DNA from 2 places in the Rheinheimera sp. MMS21-TC3 genome. Region 1 is predicted to be linked to the other one. Evidence: riboswitches for the same ligand, from Rfam matches in the RefSeq annotation. Region 1 holds a riboswitch; the other holds the start of a gene.
The links. Region 1 has a riboswitch for thiamine pyrophosphate ahead of RDV63_RS03060 (TonB-dependent receptor). Riboswitches for the same ligand answer to the same signal wherever they lie in the genome.
Positions count from the first base shown of each region.

Region 2: another riboswitch for thiamine pyrophosphate. It lies ahead of thiC (phosphomethylpyrimidine synthase ThiC); the one in region 1 lies ahead of RDV63_RS03060 (TonB-dependent receptor).

Region 1 covers NZ_CP135084.1:579,447-583,883, forward strand. The annotation lists gene RDV63_RS03050 (porin) at 207-1,127, shown strand; gene RDV63_RS03055 (nidogen-like domain-containing protein) at 1,224-2,042, opposite strand; TPP riboswitch at 2,207-2,303, shown strand; gene RDV63_RS03060 (TonB-dependent receptor) at 2,346-4,437, shown strand, end outside.
Region 2 covers NZ_CP135084.1:1,558,004-1,562,440, forward strand. The annotation lists gene thiE (thiamine phosphate synthase) at 1-645, opposite strand, end outside; gene thiC (phosphomethylpyrimidine synthase ThiC) at 650-2,428, opposite strand; TPP riboswitch at 2,523-2,633, opposite strand; gene RDV63_RS07695 (DUF4282 domain-containing protein) at 2,781-3,023, shown strand; gene sbcB (exodeoxyribonuclease I) at 3,068-4,437, opposite strand, start outside.

The sequences.
Region 1 (4,437 bases):
TAAAGTAGCACTGAGCTAAAGTCATATTTGTCTGCTTGATAATTTACTATTCGTGAGCAAATTTTTAGGGGTACTTATTTAGATTTCAGCGTTTATTGTCATACAAGTGTCATATAATATTTATAAAATACCCACTCAATGTTTGATGAAATGCAGCTAGTCAGAATGTTTAGCGCACTTATTATGACCAATATAGGTAATATTATATGACAACAACTAAAAGCTTAGCGACTTGTATTGCTAGTGTTTTTGCAATAGCTACATATAGTGGGTTTAGCCAAGCCGAACCAGTACAGCTTTACGGTAAGGTGGATGTATCCTTGCAATCTAGTGATGAAGGCGAGGGCCGCTTTACTGAATTAAAAAGTAATTCTTCACGGTTTGGTGTTAAGGGAGATTATGCTTTAGACAATGGTTTAAGCCTAGTATATAAGCTGGAATGGCAAGTTGATGTCTCAGATGAGAGCAATGAAAAAAATATTAAATCACGTAATCAGTATGTAGGCATTAAAGGTAATTTTGGTGAAGTGCGACTAGGTAGACACGATACTGCACTTAAAGTGTCGCAAGGAAAGACCGATCTGTTTAATGACTATGAAGCAGACGTTAAACATTTATGGCAAGGTGAAAACCGAGCTAACGATTCAATTAGTTATTTAACTCCTAATTTTTCAGGTTTTGGCGCGCAACTAACTTATATTATTGCTGATGCCAAGGATGCAGATGATGCTTATTCTGTCGGAGTGCATTATGGCGATGCAGCGTTAAAACAACGTAACTTTTATACAGCACTGGCCTTTGATAGTGAAGTAAAAGGCTACGATGTAGTACGGGCTACCGTGCAATTTAAGGTGGCTGATTTTATTGTCAATACAATGTATCAACACCAAGAAGAAGTAGCCACTAAAGTGGAGAAAGATGGCTACTTAGTAGGCTTAGCTTACCCTTGGCAAAACTTTACTTTTAAAACCCAGTATCAAGTTATGGAAGATGACAATGGTGCTAGCTTGGGAGTGGATTATAAACTGGGAAAAAATACCAAGGTTTATGCATGGTATTCAAGTTTTGATTTTGACCTGACTGAAGATACTAATTATCTTGCTGTTGGTGTAAGTCATCAGTTTTAATGTAAACAACTGCCGCGCTAGGACAGCGCGGCAGTTGTAATAAAGTAGCATGCTTTAGCTTTACACTTCAAAACAATATCTAAACTGCTAATACTTTTATTTCTTTTTCAGAAACTTTCTGCTACTAACAAGCATTAAGCCTGTAACCATTAAAATTAAGGTGCCCGATTCTGGAACTGGGTTTGGCTCTGGGTCAGTAATAACGTTACCATTACGGACGCTAAAGATATAACGGCCATCAACGGTACTGTTATAACGGTTGCTAATTAAGGCGTTAGGGCCACCATTTAAAAAAGCGCCATTGATTGCTGAGCCTTGCATCTCAAACTGGGTACCAGCTGCGCCTGTACCATTTGAAAAGCCTGCACGAGCAGAAAATCCGCCTAAGCCATTTTCATCTGAATCATTAGCGGTACCTGCTTCCCACAGAATATTGTCATAGTTAAAAACTATGTCGAAATCACCGACAGCAAAGTCACTTCTTTCTACTAAAATTAATTGGAAACTATTAAAGTTAGTGTGATCTTGGTTGCTAGCAAAATAGTCTACGTTCACCCAGTTGACGCCAAAAGCATTAAAACCACTAAAAGTGCCAGTGCCATAAGTGACTTCACTGCGATTGTTTCGGGTATCAACGTCAGCAAAGAATGGAGCAATATTTTGCTGGCCAGTTGATGTTAAGTCAAAAGGGGTATATGCAGAAAGCGTGGAGTCAAAAGTAATGTTGCCGTTATTGTTGACAAATAAATCATTAAATACTAAACCAAAAAAGTCTACACTAAACCCTATAGAAACTGGTCCTGTTGAACCATCATCGTTAGCGGCTAAAGTATTGTCATTAATAATAGCACTGCTAAAAGCAGGGGCAGATAGAGAAAGAGCAATCAAGCCAGTTGCAAGAGTCTTTTTTAGCATTTTTACTCCATATAGTTATTATTTCGCGCCATAATAAGCAATAATTAAATCAGTCTTTAAGTTATTGTTTTAATTGTTAAAAAATAATCGGCTTTTTATTTTGTAAAAATTCCTGTCAGTGCAAGGCTAATATTGCAGCGGCTAGTAAAAAGCTATACACTTGCCGCGCAACCAAGGGGTGCAATTGCTGAGATGCCAAGAGGCGAACCCTAAGAACCTGATCCGGATCATACCGGCGGAGGGATGGTGCTGACTCCTCATGCCGGTATGATCTCTCTCTAATAACGGAGATCTATACAAAATATGCGCTTAATACCTAGTTTAATCACCCTGATAATGGCTATTCCTGCAATATCCATTGCTGATGAAACTCATTCTGATACCGCAACGACGTTGGAAAGAATTGAAGTACAAGGTGACTTTAGACGTCATTCAGTACAACAAATCTCTGGCAGCGTTGCTGTACTTAGCGATGAAGATGCTAAGCGCACTTCTGCTCAACACTTAGATGATTTACTACATCAATTTGCCAATATTAACTTTACCGCTGGCGCATCACGGGGACGTTACTTACAAGTACGAGGTGTGGGTGAGCGCAGTGAATATGTTGATACCATTAATCCATCTGTGGGCATTTTAATAGACGGTATTGATTATTCAGGTATGGGTATTAGTGGTATTCATGATTTAGCGCAATTAGAACTATTTCGTGGCCCTGAAGCAACGCGATTTGGCGCAAATGCCTTAGCGGGTATGCTTAACTTAACAACGAAAGGGCCATCAGACATAGCTGAAGGTAAGTTTAGTGCTACTTTAGCTGATTATAATAGCTACCAAGTTGCTGGTTTTTACAGTAACGCCATTAATAATCAGCTAGGTTATAGTGTTTCGTTAGAGCAGCAGTCGTCTGATGGCTTTATGGAAAATGCCTATTTAAATCGTAAAGATACCAACAATATTGATGAATTTACCGGTCGCTTTAAATTGCGTATGCAAGCAACTGAGCACTTAATGTTGCAATTAGTCAGTCATTTTGTTGATCAAGATAATGGCTTCGACGCTTTCTCTTTGGATCAAAACCGCACTACTTTATCTGATAATCCAGGCCAAGATATTATTCGTAGCAAAGCCTTAGCATTACAAGCTGAATATACTGGCGTTAAATACTTTACCGCTTCTGGTCAAGTCAGCTGGTTAAACTCGGATAGTGATTATGGTTTTGATGAAGATTGGAGCTACGAAGGGATTCATCCAGACGAATATGCAACTACAGATAGATATTTACGTGATCGTGAACAAGTAAGTGCCGACTATCGTTTAGTGTCAACGCCAGCAGGCAAGTTAGGTAATAGTGATTGGGTATTTGGCATTTATGCTACTAATAAAAACTTTCGCTTAACTCGCCAGTCGTGGGATTGGGACTTATGGCAACCCGCACAATTTTCAAATCAATTAAAGCGTAAAAACATGGCTACTTACGGCGAAATAACTACACCATTAAATGATGAGTGGAGTGTTATTTCAGGCCTACGGGTAGAGCGTTATGACGATGCTTATGCTGATACTAGCGGTAATGATATTCGTAATCACGATACTATGTGGGGCGCTAAAGTCAGCTTTAATTATCAGGTAAACCAACAAGCCTTAATTTATTTATTAGCATCACGGGGCTATAAAGTAGGCGGTGTAAATGGTGATGCCTTAGCTAAAGCTAGTGGCGGCAATTTACCTGAATTAAACAGCAAGGCGAGTTTTGCGCCTGAAACCTTATATAACGCAGAATTTGGTGTTAAAGGCAGTGCGCTGGATCAAAGCATTATTGCTCGGGTGGCGGCATTTTACATGTGGCGTAAAGATATGCAGGTTAAAGGCTGGTTAAACCCAGACAGTGGCCCGCAATTCGCTGGTTTTATTGATAATGCCGGTAGTGGTCGTAACTACGGTATTGAAGTAGAAAACCGGCTGCAACTGCATCCACAGCTGGCGCTTTTTGTTAGCGCAAGTTGGTTAAAAACTAAGTTAGGAGATTACACAACTTTAGCGGGTGATTTATTCACCGGCCGCGAACAAGCACAGTCACCGCGCTTCCAATATAGTGTCGCAGCAGATTGGTATATTTCTGAACCACTGACTTTTAATATTAGTCTGCAAGGCAAAGATAGCTTCTTCTATTCTGATGGCCATAATGCGCGCTCTTCTCGCTATGAGTTAGTTAATTTACGTCTAAGTTATCAATTACCGCACTGGAATATTGCGCTGTGGAGCCGTAATGCGCTAGATAAAGATATTGGCGTGCGTGGTTTTTACTTTGGTAATGATCCGCGTGACGGTTATGAGCCTCACACTTATGAGCAGTTTGCCGAACCTCGCCGTGTTGGTGTTACTGCCAGTTATC
Region 2 (4,437 bases), 980 kb from region 1:
TAATACTGCTTTTACTCCTTGAGCTAAAAGCGCCTTAGCTTGTTGCTCCAGCGTCGATGTATTTTGCTGGCTTTGCCAGCTGGCTTTATCGGTTATTAGTTTACCTTGGCTGAGTATGGCTAATTCTGGGTAGTTAGGTGTTATTAGATCAATCAAAGGCAATAACTGCTGCCATGCTAAGACTAATTCTTGTTTAGCAAAGTCATAACCTGTACTACTACTAAAAACAGGATCGGCTATTACCTTAAAGTTAAATTGATATTTATTCTTGCCAATCCATTGAGTTAAAGCGATTAACTGCTCGGGATCTGCAATAAGGCCAATTTTTATAACCTTGGGTGGCATGTCGGCGATTAAACAATCTAACTGGCTGATAAATAACGCTAAGCTGACATTAGTATAGCCAGTTATACCTAGGCTATTCTGAGCCGTAATGCAGCTAATAACACTACAGCCGTGACAGTCTAGCGCTTTGAATGTATGCAAATCTGCCTGAATACCAGCGCCACCTCCTGAGTCTGAGCCAGCTAGGGTCCAGACTATAGGCTTAGCTATCGTTGACTCAACGATGATAGACTCAGTTGATGACGGCTCTGGTCCTGTGTTAATCTCGGTGCTAGCCACCGCGTTAGTATTATCCAGCATCTATTTAATCTTCCTGATGCTTTATTTGTTGATTTATCCGCATTGAACAGAATTTGGGCCCACACATTGAGCAAAACTGTTCGTTGTCTGAGCCCTCATGGCCTAAAGTCTCATCGTGATAGGCTTTAGCGGTAAAAGGGTCAAGTGATAAATTGTATTGGTCTTGCCAACGAAATTCGTATCTAGCTTTAGATAATGCATTATCTCGCAGTTGTGCTGCTGGGTGACCTTTTGCTAAGTCAGCAGCATGGGCAGCAATTTTATAGGCTATGAGGCCTTGTTTAACATCTTCTTTATTCGGCAAACCTAAGTGTTCTTTCGGCGTGACATAACACAGCATGGCACAGCCGAACCAACCAATCATTGCAGCACCTATACCCGAGGTAATATGATCATAACCAGGGGCGATATCTGTGGTTAAAGGACCTAAGGTATAAAAAGGGGCTTCATGGCAATGTTTAAGTTGCTCGGTCATGTTTTCTTGAATTAACTGCATTGGTACATGGCCTGGGCCTTCAATCATCACTTGCACGTCATAACGCCAAGCAATTTTTGTTAATTCGCCTAAGGTGCGTAATTCTGCAAATTGGGCTTCATCATTGGCGTCTGCAATGCTACCAGGGCGCAAGCCGTCACCTAAAGAAAGTGAAATATCATAAGCTGCACATAGCTGACATATTTGTTCAAAATGTTGGTATAAGAAGTTTTCTTGTTCAAATATATTACACCACTGCGCCATAATGGCGCCGCCACGAGAGACGATACCAGTTACACGTTTAGCTGTTAGCGGGATAAAGTCCTTTAATACGCCAGCATGAATAGTGAAGTAATCGACACCTTGCTCAGCTTGCTCTAGTAGGGTGTCATAAAAAACTTGCCAATTTAACTTTTCAACATCGCCTTTAACTTTTTCTAAGGCTTGATAAATTGGCACAGTGCCAATTGGTACAGGGCTGTTTCTTAATATCCAATCACGAGTTTGATGAATACGTCTACCTGTAGATAAATCCATTACAGTATCAGCACCCCAACGAGTAGCCCAGACTAACTTTTCGACTTCTTCTTCTATACTTGAAGTGACGGCAGAATTGCCAATATTCGCATTCACTTTAACCTTAAAGTTACGGCCAATAATCATTGGCTCCGCTTCTGGGTGATTAATATTTAAAGGGATAATAGCGCGGCCAGCGGCAACTTCTTGGCGAACAAACTCTGCGGTAATTTGTTTTGGCATAGCGCCGATAAAGTTTTCACCTGCATGCATTTTGCCTTGATTGCTTAGGTTGTCAGCTTGTTCAACCTGCATATTTTCACGCAGAGCAATATAATGCATTTCAGGGGTAATAATACCCGCACGAGCATAATGCAGTTGGGTAACGGCTTTACCGTTGATAGCCCGTCTTGGTTTATGGGTGAATTCTGTAATTTGTTCATCTAAGCTTATTTCGGTATAAGCTGGCAGTGGTGATATTTCTGTATCTTGGCGTTGCTCAATCCATTCTTGGCGTAGTTTAGGTAAGCCTTTTAAAATATCTAAAGGTTGATCCGGATCACCATATGGGCCTGAGGTGTCATAAACAGATAAGCTAGGATTAATGAATTCGGTGCCGTCGGCTTTCTTAGTTGGTGTAAGGTGGATATCTCTTACTGGTACTTTAACTTGGCTATCTTGGCAGGTTAAATAACGCCGAGTGGAACCAGGAAAGGTTTCGCCGCGTAAGGTATTAATGTAAGCCCTAGCATGGGCACGTAGTTCACGATTAGAAATTTGAGTTTTAGACATAGCAAGCTCCGATATACAAGTTGAAGTTGCTTGTCCGGAGTGGGGCAGGATAGTGCAGACACGCTTCCACAAAGTGGATCGGTGCTGTGATAAATACTGTTTTCCCCTTGTTTCCCTTCGCAGGTATTAGCCTGATCAGGTTCAACGGATCCCGTTTTCACGGTCTCAGCCCGCATTAATTAGCTAGGCACTCCGACAAGTAGTGCCGAATTATAGCTATTCGTTACGCAAAAGCAATGGTTGTGCTTTAAGTATGTTAATAAGTTAACTCATCGGAGTTGCTGATTGGTTGTGAGTGACATAGTGTGTTAGTTACAGATACTTCTGTAACATATAATTATAAGAGGAATTTATGAGAGAATTGTTTTTTTTTGATTCAATGCTTACACCCAAGATTATTACCTTTGTTTATTGGCTGTTATTGCTTGCGGTTTTAATAAGTGGATTAGGAGCTATGTTTACTCAATACGGTAGTTTTGTTTCAGGCGTAGGCATTTTAGTTTTAGGTAGTATAGGTGTTAGAATTTGGTGTGAGATGTTAATTGTTCTTTTTAAGATCCATGAAAATTTAAGAAAAATAGCAGATAAAGAGTAAGACAAATACACCGGCTTTTGTCGGTGTATTTATCTAAAAAACTACTATAAATTTTCTACATATAAATATAAGGCTTTTAGAATTTTCATTTTTTGTTCGTCATCAGCATGGCTATGGGCTGCATTTTCTAGTGCTAGGCTAAACTCTTCCATTGTTAAATTAGGCTGATCGACCCCGTGCATTATTTTATCAGTACGGTATTGTTGCCACTGTTGTTGCTCACTGTCTGTTAGGCTTGCTGGATAGTTTCGAGCTCGGTACAAAAAAATCAGTTTATTTAATCTGTCATCACTAAAAACCGGCGCAGAAACAGCAAGTTGCTCTGGGGTTAACTGATGTAAGTGCTGCATCTTTTCTTTATCACTATTGCTGATAAAACCGCTATATAATTGATAATCTGGATTGCTTTCTACTGGGTAGTCATCAAGCTGTTGGTAGACTTGCAAGGCTTTACTTTGCACTTCTGGATGTTTTTTTAACCAGTCTAAATGTTGTAAGCATTGGCTGCGATTTATACCTAACTCTGCGGCTCTTGATTCACTTAGGGTTTTAGCCGGTGAGAGTACCGGGCATTTATTTAGGTGAATAAGCTTTAAGCCCAAACGCTGCTCACCTTCGGCTAAATCAATGGTTTTGGTGTATAGCTTCTGTTGTAAGGTTGCAATGTCATCAGCTAATAATGGGCTAGGATCAGCTTGTAAATTATAACAAATAACTGCATTTTTATTGCTGGGGTGATAAGCCAGTGGCACTATCCAACTGACACAACCTTGCATCGCCGGAAATTTTGACGATACATGGACTAAAGGCGTCATGCCGGCGACGTCAATTAAGGCTGAAGTCGCTGCTTTTTTACGTAAATTAAACAAGTAATCATAGAGTTTAGGTTGTTTTTGTTTAATTAATTTGGCTATAGCAATAGTGGCATAAACATCAGATAAAGCATCATGCGCTTGTTCGTGCTCTAAGCCATTGGCTTTACTTAATAGCTCTAATTTAAAGCTGGGACTGCCGTCTTCGCGAAGTGGCCAATTGATACCTTCAGGGCGTAAAGCATAACAAGCTCGCACCATATCTATGATATCCCAGCGGCTATTACCATTTTGCCATTCGCGGCCATAAGGCTCGTAAAAGTTACGAAATAAACTATGCCGGGTGACTTCATCGTCAAATCGTAAACTGTTGTAACCTAAAACACAGGTATTAGCTTGGCTAAAACGCTGGAGAATTTTAGCCATAAATTCAGTTTCAGCTAGGCCTTTTTTATTACATAGTTGTGGGGTTAAACCGGTAATTAAAGCCGCTTCAGGGTGAGGCAAATAATCATTTGCCAACTGGCAATACCAGTTATCTGGCTCAGCAATAATATTTAAATCTAAATCCGTCCGGATCCCGGCAAACTGGGCTGGCCGGT